DNA from 4 places in the Variovorax sp. GW821-FHT09B05 genome. Region 3 is predicted to be linked to each of the others. Evidence: predicted binding sites of a transcription regulator. Region 3 holds the regulator's gene; each other region holds the start of a gene.
What was found. The regulator sigma-54, encoded in region 3, starts transcription at its own class of promoters, with help from an activator protein. The targets are predictions, from matches to a motif close to TGGCANGNAANCTGCTTT.

Region 1: a site for sigma-54 is predicted at 1,649-1,666, ahead of AC07RM_RS22690 (transglutaminase family protein). Genes of this name have one in related genera too.
Region 2: a site for sigma-54 is predicted at 2,020-2,037, ahead of AC07RM_RS33695 (ammonium transporter). Genes of this name have one in related genera too.
Region 4: a site for sigma-54 is predicted at 2,204-2,221, ahead of glnA (type I glutamate--ammonia ligase). Genes of this name have one in related genera too.

Annotation. Positions count from the first base shown of each region.
Region 1 is NZ_JBWKPN010000008.1:384,627-388,761, forward strand. Features, by position in the region: gene AC07RM_RS22690 (transglutaminase family protein) at 1-1,574, opposite strand, end outside; gene AC07RM_RS22695 (DNA internalization-related competence protein ComEC/Rec2) at 1,696-4,135, shown strand, end outside.
Region 2 is NZ_JBWKPN010000017.1:152,512-156,646, forward strand. Features, by position in the region: gene AC07RM_RS33685 (thiamine pyrophosphate-binding protein) at 1-430, shown strand, start outside; gene AC07RM_RS33690 (hypothetical protein) at 427-741, opposite strand; gene AC07RM_RS33695 (ammonium transporter) at 748-1,983, opposite strand; gene AC07RM_RS33700 (sulfite exporter TauE/SafE family protein) at 2,402-3,160, shown strand; gene AC07RM_RS33705 (tripartite tricarboxylate transporter permease) at 3,215-4,135, opposite strand, start outside.
Region 3 is NZ_JBWKPN010000021.1:51,186-55,320, reverse strand. Features, by position in the region: gene AC07RM_RS36070 (fumarylacetoacetate hydrolase family protein) at 1-257, opposite strand, end outside; gene AC07RM_RS36065 (phospholipase D family protein) at 371-1,969, opposite strand; gene AC07RM_RS36060 (RNA polymerase factor sigma-54) at 1,980-3,569, opposite strand; gene lptB (LPS export ABC transporter ATP-binding protein) at 3,600-4,135, opposite strand, start outside.
Region 4 is NZ_JBWKPN010000006.1:145,468-149,602, forward strand. Features, by position in the region: gene AC07RM_RS17430 (sterol desaturase family protein) at 1-322, shown strand, start outside; gene AC07RM_RS17435 (EI24 domain-containing protein) at 442-1,323, shown strand; gene AC07RM_RS17440 (competence/damage-inducible protein A) at 1,320-2,120, shown strand; gene glnA (type I glutamate--ammonia ligase) at 2,268-3,683, shown strand; gene AC07RM_RS17450 (hypothetical protein) at 3,831-4,135, shown strand, end outside.

The sequences.
Region 1 (4,135 bases), on a different contig from region 3:
TCGCGCAGGAACCAGGGGCCGGTCTTCCAGGCCGGGCCCTCGAGCGCGGGCGCGTCGCGGTTCGCGTTGCCGGGCTCGATCGGCAGCATGTAGCCGATCACCGCGTCGAGCTTCTGCGTGAACACGCGGCGCAGGCGCACGCGTTCGAGTTCGTCGTCGAGCTTGGAGTCGAAGGGGTCGACGTTGACCGGCAGGCGGCGTTCGCGCCACAGGTAGTAGTAGATGTCCTCGAAGCCCGGCTGCACGTAGCGGTCGGTCAGGCCGAGCTTGCGCGCCAGCAGGCTGGTGAAGCGGCGCGCGTCCTCGCTGGTGTAGTGGGTCGGGAAGCGCTCGTCGGCGAACAGCTCGGGGTCGTGCCACAGCGTCTGGCCGTCGGCGCGCCAGAAGATCGACAGCGCCCAGCGCGGCAGCTGCTCGCCCGGGTACCACTTGCCCTGGCCGAAATGCAGGAAGCCGCCCTGGCCGTACTCGGCGCGCAGCTTGTGGACCAGCTCGGTGGCGTAGCCGCGCTTGGTGGGGCCGAGCGCGTCGGTGTTCCACTCGGGCGCGTCGCGGTCGCTGGTGGCCACATAGGTGGGCTCGCCGCCCATCGTGAGGCGCACGTCGCCGGCCTGCAGCCGCGCGTCGACCGCGTCGCCCAGGGTCAGCACCTCGGCCCATTGCTCCTCGGTGTAGGGCTTGGTCACGCGCGGCGATTCGTAGATGCGCGTGACCTTCATGTCATGGCCGAACTCGACCTTCGACTCGTCGACGCCGCCCTCGATGGGCGCGGCGCTCGAGGGCGTGGGCGTGCAGGCCAGCGGGATGTGGCCCTCGCCGGCCAGCAGGCCCGAGGTGGCATCGAGGCCGATCCATCCGGCGCCCGGCAGGAACACCTCGCACCAGGCATGCAGGTCGGTGAAGTCGACCGTGGTGCCGCTCGGGCCGTCGAGCGCCTTCACGTCGGGCGTGAGCTGGATCAGGTAGCCCGAGACGAAGCGCGCGGCCAGGCCGCAGTGGCGCAGCAGCTGCACCAGCAGCCAGCCCGAGTCGCGGCAGGAGCCGCTGCCGTTGGTGAGCGTTTCTTCCGGCGTCTGCACGCCGGGCTCCATGCGGATCAGGTAGTTGACGTCCTGCTGCACCTGCTGGTTGATGCCGACCAGGAAGTCGATGGTGCGTTGTTCCTTGCGGTCGATCTTGTCGAGGTAGGCCGCGAGCAGCGGCGTGGGCTCCTCGGTGACGAGATAGGGCGCGAGCTCCTCGGCCTGCGAGGGCGTGTAGGCGAACGGAAAGTTCTCGGCCTGCGGCTCGAGGAAGAAGTCGAAGGGGTTGTAGACCGCCATCTCGACCACGAGGTCGACCGTGACCTTGAACTCGCGCGTCTTCTCGGGGAACACGAGCCGCGCCTGGTAGTTGGCGAACGGGTCCTGCATCCAGTTGACGAAGTGATCCGCGGGTTCGACGCGCAGCGAGTACGAGATGACGTTGCTGCGGCAATGCGGTGCCGGGCGCAGCCGGACGACCTGCGGGCCGAGTTGCACCAGGCGGTCGTATTTGTAGTGGGTGACGTGGTGGAGCGCGGCGTGGATGGACATGCGTTTTTGTGTGCAGTACTGGCAGATTGCATCGAAAAGATGTCTCTGGTGAGACGCATACTAGCCCAGAAGACAAAGCAATTAGCGCGCCACGGAGCGTCGTTGGGGGAGGGTTTGCATCATGGTCGCCAAGGGTGTGCGAGACGCATCCGATGCCGTCTTGCGCGCGCGCTGCGCGTTCGTCGCGCTCGCGGCGGCGCTCGCGGGCGTGGCGCTGCAACTGCGGCAGCCGCAGTTGTGGGATGGCATGGCGTATGCGGGCGGACTGCTCGCGGGCATCGCAGGTCTCGTCGGGGTTTGGCGCATGCCGCGGCATGCGCGGATCGCCTGGGTCTGCGCCGCGCTGGCCGGCGCGGCGATCGGCGCGGGGCTCGCGGGCGCACGGGCCACGGTCTATGCGGCGGGTGCGCTCGATCCCGCGCTCGAGGGGCGCGACCTGCAGCTCGTGGGCGTGGTGTCGCAGATGCCGCAGCGCGGCGAGACTGGAACGCGCTTCCGTTTCGCCGTCGAGTCCGCGCGCTGGTCCGACCCTGCCATGGCCGGATCCCCCGCGGTGCCCGACCGCATCGCGCTCGGCTGGTATGCCGAGGGCAGCAGCCGCTGGAACGACCCGGCCGATGCGTCCGCACCGACGCTCCTGCCCGAGAGCCCGGTGCATGCCGGTGAGCGCTGGCGCCTGACCGTGCGCCTCAAGGCGCCGCACGGCCATCGCAATCCGCATGGCTTCGACAGCGAGCTGTGGATGTGGGAGCAGGGCCTGCGTGCCAGCGGCCATGTGCGCACCGGCGCACGCGAGGAGGCGCCCGCGCGGCTGGGCCTCACGGGGCGGCACCCGATCGAACGCGCGCGCGAGGCTGTGCGCGATGCCATCTTCGAACGCGTGCTCGAGCGCTTTGCCGCGGGCGTGATCGCCGCGCTGGTCACGGGCGACCAGGGCGCGATCGACCGCGAGGGCTGGGACGTCTTCCGCGCCACCGGCGTGGCCCACCTGATGTCGATCTCGGGCCTGCACGTGACCTTGTTCGCGTGGCTTGCCGCGCACATCGTCGGCGCGCTCTGGCGCCGCAGCCCGCGGCTGATGCTGCGCCTGCCGGCACAGCGCGCGGCACTCGTGGGCGGCGTGCTGCTGGCCACGCTCTATGCGCTGTTCAGCGGCTGGGGCGTGCCTTCGCAGCGCACGGTCTGGATGCTCGCGACCGTCGCGCTGCTGCGCCTCACGGGGCGACGCTGGCCCTGGCCGCACGGCTGGCTGCTGACCGCGGCGGTGGTGGTCGCGCTCGATCCCTGGGCCCTGACGCAGGCCGGCTTCTGGCTCAGCTTCGTGGCAGTGGGCGTGCTGTTCGCCACCGATGCGGGCTGGCCCGGCGACACCCGCCCGGGCCTGCGCGCGCGGCTGTGGCGGCTGCTGCGCGAGCAATGGACGATCACGCTGGCGCTCACGCCCTTGAGCCTGCTGCTGTTCCAGCAGGTGTCGCTGGTCGGGCTGGTGGCGAACCTGGTCGCGATTCCCTGGGTCACGCTGGTGATCTCGCCGCTGGCGATGCTCGGCACCGTCGCCGCGCCGCTGTGGGACCTCGCGGCGCGCGCGGTGCAGGGGCTCGGGCTGCTGCTGTCATGGCTCGCGGCGCTGCCGTTCGCCAGCGTCTCGATGGCCGCGCCGCCGGCATGGCTGGCGGCCTGCGGCGTGGCGGGCGGCGTGCTGGTCGCGATGCGGCTGCCGTGGTCGCTGCGCGCGCTGGGCCTGCCGTTGCTGCTGCCGGTGCTGCTGTGGCAGCCGCCGCGTCCCGCCCTCGGCGAGTTCGAACTGCTCGCGGCCGACGTCGGCCAGGGCAACGCGGTGCTGGTGCGCACCGCGAACCACAGCCTGCTCTACGACAGCGGCCCGCGCTACAGCCTCGAGAGCGACGCCGGCCACCGCGTGCTGGTGCCGCTGCTGCGCGCGCTGGGCGAGCGGCTCGACCTGCTGGTGCTGAGCCACCGCGACAGTGACCACACCGGGGGCGCGAGCGCCGTGCTCGCGATGCATCCGCGCGCCGAGCTGCTGAGCTCGATCGAGGCCGGGCACCCGCTGCAGTCGCAACGCGCCGCGCGGCGCTGCGAGGCGGGCCGGCGCTGGACCTGGGATGGCGTGGAGTTCGAGCTGCTGCATCCGCAGGCCGGCGACTACCTGTTCTTCACGCGCCCCAACGCGGTCTCGTGCGTGCTGCGCATCGGCAACGGCCGCGCGACCGCGCTGCTGGCTGGCGACATCGAGCGGCTGCAGGAGGCCGCGCTGCTCGAGCGCGTGCCTGAACGGCTGCGCGCCGACGTGCTGCTGGTGCCGCATCACGGCAGCAAGACTTCGTCGAGCGCCGCCTTCCTCGATGCGGTGCGCCCGCGCATCGGCCTGGTCCAGGCCGGCTACCGCAACCGCTTCGGCCACCCGGTGCCCGAGGTGGTGGCGCGCCATGCCGAGCGCGACGTGCGCCTGGTCGAGAACGTGCGCTGCGGCGCCGCGCACTGGACCAGCGCCCGCCCGGCCGAGGTGGACTGCGAGCGCGAACGCTCGCCGCGCTACTGGC
Region 2 (4,135 bases), on a different contig from region 3:
CTACGGCCTGCCGGCCGGGGTCGGCGCGAAGCGGCTGTGGCCGCAGCGCGAGGTGGTGGTGTTCGCGGGCGACGGCGACTTCCTGATGCACGGCCAGGAGTTCGCGACCGCGGTGCAGTACGGGCTGCCGATCCTCGTGGTGCTGCTCGACAACGCCATGTACGGCACCATCCGCATGCACCAGGAGCGCCACTACCCGGGCCGCATCAGCGCCACGCAGCTCAAGAACCCCGACTTCCGCGGCTATGCCGAGGTGTTCGGCGGCCACGGCGAGCGCGTGACCAGCACCGCCGAGTTCGGCCCGGCGCTCGCGCGTGCGCGGGCCAGCGGCAAGCCCGCGATCCTGCACTGCGTGCTCGATCCGGAGGCGATCACGCCGTCGACCACTTTGCAGGCGATCCGCGATACCGCGCTCGCGAAGAGCGCCTAGCGCAGGCCGCCGATGTACTTCGGCGGCGGCTGCCGCCCGCTGCCGTCGGGCAGCCGCGCCGCGGCCTCGAGCCGCGCGGCGCGTGCCAGCGGCTCCATCGCCTGCTCGAGCCGCAGCGCGATGGCCGCGAGCTCGTCGTCGTGGGTCTCGGCCGCGTGCGCGCGCGCGAAGCGCACCATCTCGGTGGCGTACTCGGCATTGACGGCCATCCACTCGGTGTCGGTCACGCGGCCGTGCTTGCGGCGCAGCGCCACGTGCAGGCGTGCCGCGAGCGCGATGCGCTCGCTCTCGGACAGGACGTGGCCATCCATCTCGGTTCAGCCTCCGATGTGTTCGCGGTGCTGGGCCAGGTCGAGCCCCTGCACCTCGCTGTCGGGATCGACGCGCAGCCCCACCAGCGCGCGCACCAGGAACAGCACGATCGCGGTGCCGGCCGCGCTGTAGACCGCCACGCCGCCGACCGCGATCGCCTGCGTCAGCACGTTGCCGCTGGCGCCCGAGATGGCCTTGTCGGCGAACACGCCCGTGAGCAGCGCGCCCACGATGCCGCCGATGCCGTGCACGCCGAACACGTCGAGCGAATCGTCCGCGCCCAGCAGGCGCTTGAGGCCGGTGGCGCCCCAGTAGCAGGCCAGGCCGGCGATGGCGCCGATGGCCAGCGCCGAGGGCGGCGTGACGAAGCCCGCGGCCGGCGTGATCGCCACCAGCCCCGCGACCAGGCCCGAGCACAGGCCCAGCAGCGAGGGGCTGCGGCGCACCGTCCACTCGGCGATCATCCAGCTCGCGGCGCCCGCGGCGGCCGCCACGTGCGTGACCAGCATCGCGAGGCCCGCGCGCCCGTCGGCCGCCACCGCCGAGCCCGCATTGAAGCCGAACCAGCCCACCCACAGCAGGCTGGCGCCGGCCATGGTGAAGGCCAGGTTGTAGGGCTCGAAGGGCTCGCGGCCATAGCCGCGGCGCGGGCCCAGCGCATAGGCGCAGACCAGCCCCGCCACGCCCGCGTTGACGTGCACCACCGAGCCGCCCGCGAAGTCGAGCGCGCCCATCTGCGCGAGCCAGCCGCCGGGCTCCCAGACCCAGTGCGCGATCGGCGCATAGACCAGCACGCTCCACAGCAGCGCGAACCACAGCACGGCCGAGAAGCGCATGCGCTCGACGAAGGCGCCGAGCACCAGCGCGGTGGTGATGATCGCGAAGCTCAGCTGGAACATCGCGTAGACCGTCTCGGGCACGTTGGGCGCCACGTGGCTCACGGCCAGCGTGCCGGCGTCCTTCAGGTAGTCGAAGCCCGCGAACCAGAAGCGCCCGGTGCCGCCGAGCCAGGGCCAGCCGGGCGTGAAGGCCAGCGAGTAGCCGAGCGCGAACCAGGTCAGCGACACCACCGCGGCGATGGCGACCACGCAGGCCATGGTGGCGAGCACGTTCTTGCGCCGCACCATGCCGGCATAGAAGAGGGCGATGCCCGGCAGCGTCATCAGCAGCACCAGCACCGTGGAGGTCATCATCCACGCGGTGTCCGCGGCGCTGATGGAGGCTTGCGGTACCAGGGCCATGGCGGCGGTCTCTTCTTGGAGTGGTGGTCCGGACTCTGTGCACAAGTCGTGCCACCATCGTTAACCGCATGAAACACTTTGGTTTGCTACGCCGTGCGCGAAAGTAAGGCAAAGCGGGTAATTCCCAATGCACTGCGGCGGTGCACCCCCTAAAGTCCAGCCACTCGCGAACGGGCCCTGCTCGTGCTGCCGAGGGCCGAGGAGACAAATTCCCGATCGACAAGAACAATCATCCAAAAGGCTACATTCGAGAGCCTGGTTCACAGATTGAAAAGCGCCGCTGGTCGGCGCTTTTTTTTTGCCTGTCGCTGTCGCATCGGTGCCCCGAATTCTTGTGGTGAAAAGTGGCGGAGCGGCTCGCGGCATCTCTGTTTGTAGCTACTCTTTTGATAGCGATTCCGGTGCGACAATCGCGGCCATGGAAATGTGGCTGATGACCGCGGCCTCGCTGCTCGCGGGGTTCGTGGATGCGATCGTGGGTGGGGGTGGACTGATCCTGGTGCCGGCGCTGTTCGCCGCTTTCCCCGGCGCGCCGCCGGCCACGTTGCTGGGCACCAACAAGAGTGCGTCGATCTGGGGCACGGCCGCTTCGGCGGCGCAGTTCAGCCAGCGCGTGCAGATGCGCTGGGGCGCGCTGTGGCCGGCCGCGCTGGCCGGTTTCTGCGGCGCGCTGGCCGGCGCCTGGGGCGTCACCCAGTTCCCGGGCGACTTCCTGCGCCGTGCGCTGCCGGCGATCCTGCTGGCGGTGCTGCTCTATACGCTGGCGCGCAAGGACATGGGGCGCCACCACGCGCCGCGCTTCACCGGCCGCGCCGAGACGCTCGCGGCCTGCAGCATCGGCCTGGGGATCGGCGTCTACGACGGCTTCTTCGGTCCCGGCACGGGCAGCTTCCTGGTGTTCCTGTTCGTGCGCTGGATGGGCTACGACTTCCTCAACGCCTCGGCCTCGGCCAAGGTCATCAACGTGCTCACCAACGGCGCGGCGCTGCTGCTGCTCGCGCTCAAGGGCCACGTCTGGTGGCACTACGGGCTGGCGATGGCGGTCGCCAACGTGGCCGGCAGCCTGATCGGCACGCGCGTGGCGCTCAAACATGGCGCGGGCTTCGTGCGGATCGTGTTCATGGTCGTGGTCAGCGTGCTGATCCTCAAGACCGCGTACGACGCTTTCCTCAAATGAAAAAGGCCCCGGGGCGAACCGGGGCCTTTGCTTTCGCCGGATGCGCGGTGGCGCTCAATCCTCGACGAAGGCTTCCTCGCGCTTCGACTTCACGGCCGGCAGCAGCACGATGCCCAGCAGCAGCGCCGCGGCCACCAGCAGGCCGGCCGACAGCGGCCGCGTGACGAACACGCTCCAGGCACCGCGCGACAGCAGCAGCGCGCGGCGCAGGTTCTCTTCCATCATCGGCCCGAGGATGAAGCCCAGCAGCAGCGGGGCCGGCTCGGTGCGCAGCTTGAGGAACAGGTAGCCGACGAAGCCGAAGATCGCGACCATCCAGACGTCGAAGGTGTTGTTGTTGGTCGAGTACACGCCGATGGCGCAGAACAGCACGATCGCCGGGAACAGGAACTTGTAGGGCACCGTCAGCAGCTTGATCCACATGCCGATCAGCGGCAGGTTCAGGATGATCAGCATCGCGTTGCCGATCCACATCGAGGCGATCAGGCCCCAGAACAGCTCGGGGTTGCTGGTCATCACCTGCGGGCCCGGCTGGATGTTGTGGATCGTCATCGCGCCCACCATCAGCGCCATCACGGCGTTGGGCGGAATGCCCAGCGTCAGCAGCGGGATGAAGGAGGTCTGCGCGCCGGCGTTGTTGGCCGACTCGGGCGAGGCCACGCCGCGGATGTTGCCCTTGCCGAAGGGCACTTCGCCCGGGCGCATCTTGATCTTCTTCTCGAGCGCATAGGCCGCGAAGGCCGCCAGCAGCGCGCCGCCGCCCGGCAGGATGCCCAGGGCCGAGCCGAGGGCCGTGCCGCGCAGCACCGCGGGCGTCATGCGCTTGAAGTCGTCCTTGGTGGGCCACAGGCCCTTGACCTTGTGCGTGAAGACCTCGCGCTCGTCGTCGGGCTGCGAGAGGTTGCCGATGATTTCGCCGTAGCCGAACACGCCCATGGCGATCACCACGAAGCCGATGCCGTCGGTCAGTTCGGG
Region 3 (4,135 bases):
GCCTTCTCGGGGATTGCGAGCGTCTGGCCGCTGCGCTCGGCGTATTCCTTGATGTGGCGCACGTAGTTGAGCCCCGCCGCATAGAAGGTGCGCGGCAGCAGCGGCACCTCGATCCGCACGTCGGCCAGGCGATGCACGGCGCCCGTGAAGTCGTGGCCGCCGAAGGGGCTGCCGTTCACCGCGCGGACGCGGTCGTCCTCCAGCACGCCGTAGCTGCTGGCGGCCGCGCCGGGCGCGGTGTAGTGGATCCATCTCATGCGCGTGCTCCTGTCGGTGGTGTTCGGGCCCCCTGCTCGCAGAGGCACCACAGCATGACAGGCCGAGGTTTGCGGAACGGAAACCGACGGTTTGCGAAAGCCGCCTAGACCGCCTAGAGCAGGCTCTCCGGCGTCAGCGGCGCCAGCAGTTCGAGCATGGTGCGGTCCCAGAAGCCCGAGTCGGGCTCCTCGCTCAGCACCGTGGTCTTGCCGGCCTCCTCGCTGACCCACTCCAGGCGCGAGTCGCTGCCTTCGGCGAAGCGCAGCCTGTAGGCGCCCTGCTGCTTGAGCACCTCGAGCAGCTTCAGCGCCTGCTGCGCCATCTCGGGGCTGCGGATGAACAGGCCGATCTCGGTGTTGTGGACCTCGGAGCGCGGGTCGAAATTCATCGAGCCGACGAACAGGATGCGCTGGTCGATCACCGCCGACTTGGCATGCAGCCGGCCGACCGAGGTGCCGAACAGGCCCAGCCGCACGCTGCGGCGGGTGCGGTTGGTGCTGAGTTCGTAGAGCTCGGCGCCCAGGCGCAGCATCTCGGGCCGGTAGCGGCGGTAGGCGGTGTGCACCAGCGGCTCGTCGGTGGCGGCGAGCGAGTTGGTCACCACGCTGATCTTCACCTGGCGCCGGCGGATCTCGTTCATCACCTCGAGCCCCGCGGCGCCGGGGATCAGGTAGGGCGAGACGATGGTCACCTCGCTGCGCGCGCGACGCATCTGCTCGACCACGTTGTAGCGCACGCTGTCGACGTCGAGCAGCGGCACGCCGCCGTACGAGGCGGTCTTGCCGATCACGCGATCGGGCGAATCGGCATAGGCCTCGGCGGTGGTCCAGATCAGGCCGAGCCGGCCAGCGTCGAGGTCCTCGGCGATCGGGCCGTAGCCCAGCAGGTCGTTGGGCGCGGGCTTCGGCGGCGGCGGCGTGGTGTCGGGGCCGGTGGCGGCCTCGAAGCGGCGTTGCAGTTCGTCGGCAGGCAGCGCGCTCGCCACCACCGATTCGACGGGCCGCACGTAGGGGCTGTTCCAGTACTGGTCGAACAGGCTGCCCAGGCGCGGGACCAGCGCGCCCGTCACGAAGGTGTCGAGGTCGATGAAGTTCTCGCCCGCGGTGCGCCGGAAGTACTGGTTGCCGATGTTGCGCCCGCCCGCCACGGCCATCGCGCCGTCGGCGATGAACAGCTTGTTGTGCATGCGCCGGTTGACGCGGCTGAAGTCGAACAGCGAGGCGGTGAAGCGCGCGAGCAGGCTGCCGCGGCCGGCCGGGAAGGGGTTGAACAGGCGCAGCTCGACGTTGGGCGTGGCCGCGAAGCCGCGCAGCAGCTCGTCCTCGCCCGCGGTGTAGAGGTCGTCCATCAGCACGCGCACCCGCACGCCGCGCTGCGCGGCATCGCGCAGGGTGCGCAGCAGGTAGCGACCGGTCTCGTCGTTCTCGATCTGGTAGTACTGGACGTCGAGCGTGCGCTGGGCCCGGCGCGCGAGCTGGATGCGGGTGTCGAAGGCGAAGTCGCCGCCCGGCATGAGGCGAAAGCCGCTGAGGTCGGGGTCGGGCTGCGCGGCCAGCGCGATGCGCCCGAGCGCGGTGTCCTTCGACACGGCGATGGCCTTGGCGGGGGCGCGCGGAGCTTCGTCGGGCAAGGTGGCGCAACCGGCGGCCAGCAGCGCGGCCGCGATGGCGAACACCCAGGGCCCACAGCGCGACAGCAGGCGTCGGGCCATCGGGGACTTTCTACAGGGCCTTGCGCAGGTTGGCGGGCGCGATGCGCAGCGCCTCGCGGTACTTGGCGACGGTGCGGCGCGCGCACTCGATGCCCTGCTCCTTGAGCATCTCGGAGATCTGGCTGTCCGACAGCGGCTTCTTCACGCTCTCCGAACCGACGAACTGCTTGATCAGCGCGCGCACCGCGGTGCTCGAGGCATTGCCGCCGGTCTCGGTGCCCAGCGCCGAGCCGAAGAAGTACTTGAGCTCGACCGTGCCGAAGGGCGTCGACATGTACTTGGCGGTGGTCACGCGCGAGATGGTGGACTCGTGCAGCCCGAGCTCGTCGGCGATCTCGCGCAGCACCAGCGGGCGCATCGCGAGCTCGCCGTGCACGAAGTAGCTCTTCTGCCGCTCGACGATGGCGTTGCTCACGCGCAGGATGGTGTCGAAGCGCTGCTGGATGTTCTTGATGAACCAGCGCGCCTCCTGCAGCCGCTGCGACAGCGCCTGGCTGCCCTCGCCCTTGTGCGACTTGAGCGCGCCGGCATAGATGTCGTGCACGCGCAGCCGCGGCATCACCTCGGGGTTGAGCATGACGCGGAACTTCACGTTGGTGCCGCGGCCGGTCTTGGTGACGATCACGTCGGGGATGACGATGTTGCGTTCGACGTCGACGAAGCGGCGGCCCGGCTTGGGTTCGAGCCGCGCGATGATCTGCAGCGCCGAACGCACCAGTTCCTCGTTGGTGCGCGTGAGCGTGGCCAGGCGCTTGAAGTCGCGCCGCGCGAGCAACTCCATCGGCTGCTTGCAGATGGCGAGCGCGGTCTTGCGCACCAGCTCTTCTTCCTCGGTCTCGTCCTCGTCAGCCAGCGCGCGCAGCTGGATCGCGAGGCATTCGCCGAGGTCGCGCGCGCCCACGCCCGCGGGCTCCAGGCTCTGCAGCAGGCCGAGCGCGACCTGGAAGTGGTGCACCAGTTCGTCGAACTGGTCGTTGTCGTCGCCAGCGAGGCCCGAGGCCAGCGCCGGCAGCGAATCCTCGAGGTAGCCGTCGTCGTTGAGCGACTCGATCAAGAAGCGCAGCGCGGCGCTGTCGTTCTCGTTGAGCCGCAGGCTCAGCGCCTGGCGGTGCAGGAAGGACTGCAGCGATTCCTGGCTGCGCGCGAGCTCGGTGGCATCGGCGCGCTCGTCGTCGCCGGTGCTGCTGTTGTTGCGCGCGGGCGCGTCGCTGCCCCACTCGCTGTCGTCGGGCGCCATGTCGACGGTGCCGTCGCCTTCCCAGTCGGGCTCGCGCTCGGGCGAGTCGAGGGCCGGCTCGGCCTCGGACGACGAGGCGGTCTCGGTGGACGTGGTCGAAGTCGAAGGCGCGGCGCTCGCGTAGTCGCTCTCTGCCTCGCGCTCGGTGTCCTCGCGCGGCGCGGGCGTGTCGGCGGCGTCGAGGCCGAACTCCTCGCGCGCGGCTTCCTCGGCGGTGCGCTCGAGGAAGGGGTTCTCGTCGAGCATCTGCTCGACCTCCTGGCTCAGTTCGAGCGTGGAGAGCTGCAGCAGCCGGATCGACTGCTGCAGCTGAGGCGTCAGCGCGAGATGCTGCGAAACGCGCAGCGACAAGCCTTGTTTCATGCCCTCAGGAAATGACTTGCACGAGGGTCATCACATCCGGAAGTGCTCGCCCAGGTAGACCCGGCGCACTTCGGCGTTGTCGACGATCTCCGAGGGCGTGCCCTGTGCCAGCACATGGCCGTCGCTGATGATGAAGGCGTGGTCGCAGATGCCCAGCGTCTCGCGCACGTTGTGGTCGGTGATCAGCACGCCGATGCCGCGTTCCTTCAGGAAGCTGATGATGCGCTGGATCTCGATCACCGCGATCGGGTCGATGCCGGCGAAGGGTTCGTCGAGCAGGATGAAGCGCGGCTGGGTGGCCAGCGCGCGCGCGATCTCGACGCGGCGGCGTTCGCCGCCCGACAGCGCGAGCGCGGGCGAATCGCGCAGGTGGTCGACGCGCAGGTCGGCCAGCAGCTCCGACAGGCGCTCTTCCATGCGCTGCTTCGACAGCGCCTGCGGCCGGCCGTTGGCATCGGGCTCGCGCTGCAGCTCGAGCACCGCGCGCACGTTCTCCTCGACCGTGAGCTTGCGGAAGATCGAGGCCTCCTGCGGCAGGTAGCTCAGGCCCATGCGCGCGCGGCGGT
Region 4 (4,135 bases), on a different contig from region 3:
CCTGCAGCACGCCAACCTGCGCCTGAGCTTCGGCGCCCTCGGCGAGCGGCTGTGGATCAGCCCGCGCTTCCACCGGCTGCACCACAGCATCGGGCTGGGCCACGAGTCGAACGGCAAGAGCACGCTCGGCGGCCACAACTTCGGCGTGCTGCTGCCCTGGTGGGACATGATGTTCGGGACCGCCAACTTCGAGAACCGCTACGACCCGACCGGCGTGCGCGACCAGGTCGAGCCCGATGCCGCGGGCAAGGTGCGCGACTACGGCCAGGGTTTCTGGGCCCAGCAGTGGCTGGGGCTGAAGCGCATGGTCGGCCGCGGTTGAGCGCGGCTTCTCTCCAACTGCCTCAGCTGCGCGCGGCGTGCGCGCGAACCGGCGAATCGCCCGGCCGCCGGCTCTGGCTTCACGGCCGCGCGGGGCGCGCCGGGTTATCCTCCGGCCCGATGCGCCTGCTCCTCGACTCCTTCTGGCGCGCGGTGGCCTATTGCATGCTGCCGCGCGTGATCGTGCTGTCGTTGGTGCCGCTGGGCCTGATGGTGCTGCTGGCCGCCGTCTTCGGCTACTTCTACTGGGACGCCGCGGTCGCCTGGACGCGCGGCGCGCTCGAATCCTGGCCGCTGCTGGCCAGCTTCTGGGGCTGGATCGGGCGGCTGTTCTCGGGCGACGTCACCTCGGTGCTGGCGCCGCTCGCCGTGGTGTTCGCGGCCACGCCGCTGATCGTGGTGCTGTCGCTCCTGATCGTGGCCGGCTTCATGGCGCCGGCGCTCACGCGGCTGGTGGCCGAGCGCCGCTTTCCCTCGCTCGAGCGCAAGAAGGGCGCCTCCTTCTTCGGCAGCGTCGCGCGCTCCATCGGCCTGACCGTGCTGGCGCTGCTCGCGCTGGTGGTCTCGATGCCGCTGTGGCTGATTCCCCCGCTGGTGCTGATCCTGCCGCCGCTGATCTGGGGCTGGCTCACCTACCGCGTGATGAGCTTCGACGCGCTGGCCGAGCATGCCAGCGCCGAGGAGCGCGCCACCTTGCTGCGCGCGCACCGGCTGCCGCTCCTGTGCATCGGCGTGCTCTGCGGCTACCTGGGCGCGGCGCCGAGCATCGTCTGGGCCTCGGGCCTGCTGTTCGCGGCCGCCTTCTTCGTGCTGGTGCCGCTCGCGATCTGGATCTACACCCTGGTCTTCGCCTTCTCGGCCCTGTGGTTCGGCCACTACTGCCTCGATGCGCTGGCGCAGCTGCGCGGCCAGCGCGCGGCCGCCGCGGCGGCCGCCATTCCGGGCGACGCCGCCGCCATCGAGGCCGACCAGGCCGTTCTCTCCCAATGGAAATCCCCATGACCCGTGAATTCGGCCTGATCGTCGTCGGCGACGAGATCCTTTCGGGCAAGCGCCTCGACAAGCACATGCCCAAGGTGATCGAGCTGCTCGCGGCGCGCGGGCTGCAACTGGGCTGGGCCGAATACGTGGGCGACGTGCCCGAGCGCATCACCGCCGCGCTGGCGCGCGCCTTCGCCTCGGGCGACATCGTCTTCTCGACCGGCGGCATCGGCGCCACGCCCGACGACCACACCCGCCAGTGCGCCGCCAGGGCGCTGGGCGTGCCGCTGGCGCTGCATCCCGAGGCCGAGCTGCTGATCCGCGAGCGCATGCAGGACACGGCGCGCGAGCAGGGCGTGGCCTACGAGCCCGACCGGCCCGACAACATCCACCGGCTCAACATGGGCGTGTTTCCCGAGGGCGCCCGGATCATCGCCAACCCCTACAACAAGATCCCGGGCTTCAGCGTGGGCGACGTCCATTTCGTGCCCGGTTTCCCGGTCATGGCCTGGCCGATGATCGAGTCGGTGCTCGACGCCCGTTATGCCGATCTTTTCGTCCGGACCCGGGTCCTGGAGAAGTCCGTGATCGTTTTCGGTGCCATGGAAGCCACCCTCACGCCCCTGATGCAGGCGATCGAGGAGCGCCATGCGCGCATCAAGGTTTTCAGCCTGCCGAGCGTCGATCACCCCCAGTACGGCCGTCATATCGAGCTCGGCGTCAAGGGCGACCCGGAACTGCTCGACGCGGCCTACGGCCAGCTCATCGAAGGTCTGCACACTTTTAATGCGCAACTTGGCCCAGAATTGGTGCGTTGATTTCAATGGCACCAATTTGGTGAATTCGGCCGAGTTTCAGGCCTCCAAAGTGCCCGCCGCCGGCTGTTGATCGCAGGCGACAATGGCACAGAAACTGCATCCCGCATCCCTGTATTCCCAACCACCCATCCAACTCAGGAGAAATTGATGGCAAAGACCGTCGCCGACGTCATGAAGCTCGTGAAGGAAAACGAGGTCAAGTTCGTCGACTTCCGTTTCACCGACACCCGCGGTAAAGAACAACACGTGACCGTGCCCGTGTCGCACTTCGACGAAGACAAGTTCAGCTCGGGCCACGCGTTCGACGGCTCGTCCATCGCCGGCTGGAAGGGGATCGAGGCGTCGGACATGCAGCTGATGCCCGACCCGAACACCGCGAACATCGATCCCTTCTTCGAAGAGACCACGATGATCCTGACCTGCGACGTGATCGACCCGACCGACGGCAAGCCGTACGAGCGCGATCCCCGTTCGCTGGCCAAGCGCGCCGAAGCCTACATGAAGGCCTCGGGCCTGGGCGACACGGCCTACTTCGGTCCGGAGCCCGAATTCTTCGTGTTCGACGGCGTGCGCTGGAAGAACGACATGTCGGGCTGCTTCGTGAAGATCGATTCCGAAGAAGCCTCGTGGAACACCGACAAGGAATACGAGCACGGCAACAGCGGCCACCGTCCCGCCGTCAAGGGTGGCTACTTCCCGGTTCCCCCGGTCGACAGCTTCCAGGACATGCGTTCGGAAATGTGCCTGGTGCTCGAATCGCTGGGCATCCCGGTCGAAGTGCATCACCATGAAGTGGCCAACGCCGGCCAGATGGAACTCGGCACCAAGTTCAGCACGCTGATCCAGCGCGCCGACTGGGTCCAGCTGCAGAAGTACGTGATCCACAACGTGGCCCACGCCTACGGCAAGACCGCCACCTTCATGCCCAAGCCCATCGTCGGCGACAACGGCTCGGGCATGCACGTGCACCAGTCGGTCTGGAAGGACGGCAAGAACCTGTTCGCCGGTGACGGCTATGCCGGCCTGTCGGACTTCGCGCTGCACTACATCGGCGGCATCATCAAGCACGCCCGTGCCCTGAACGCCATCACGAACCCCGGCACCAACAGCTACAAGCGCCTGGTCCCCGGCTTCGAAGCCCCGGTGAAGCTGGCCTACTCGGCCAAGAACCGCTCGGCCTCGATCCGCATCCCGTTCGTGGCGAACCCCAAGGGCCGCCGCGTCGAAGCGCGCTTCCCCGATCCGCTGATGAACCCGTACCTCGGTTTCGCCGCGCTGCTGATGGCCGGTCTCGACGGCGTGGAAAACAAGATCCACCCGGGCGAAGCCGCGAGCAAGGACCTCTACCATCTGCCGCCGGAAGAAGACGCGCTGATCCCGACCGTCTGCCACAGCCTCGATCAGGCCCTCGAGTACCTCGACAAGGACCGTGCCTTCCTGACCAAGGGCGGCGTGTTCACCGATGCGTACATCGATGCCTACATCGACCTGAAGATGCAGGAAGTCACGCGCTTCCGCATGGCCACGCACCCGGTCGAATTCGACATGTACTACTCGCTCTGATCGCGGTTTCCCGCTCGGAGTAACACGAAAGGACGGCCTCGGCCGTCCTTTTCATTGGGGCCGGAACATCCTGTCATCGGGGGCGTCGAATTGCATGAAAATGCGCCTTTTCGCGCTCTCCCGGGCCCTCGAGGCCCCCAAGATCCCATGAAGACTGCCGCACCACTTCTCCTCCTGGCCGCTTCCCTGTTCGCCCTGCCGGCGCTTGCCCAGGAGCGCGTCTGGCGTTGCGGGAACGAATACACCAACAACGCCACCGTCGCGCAGCAGCGCGGCTGCAAGGTGATGGAGGGCGGCAACGTCACCGTCGTGCAGGGCGCCTCGCGCGCCGCGCTCGGCGGTGCCGCCGCTTCGACCTCCGCGGCCCGCTCGCCGGCCGGCAGCCCGCGCGTCGAGGGTTCCGACCAGCGCGCGCGCGACGGCGAGGCGCGCTCGGTGCTCGAGTCCGAGCT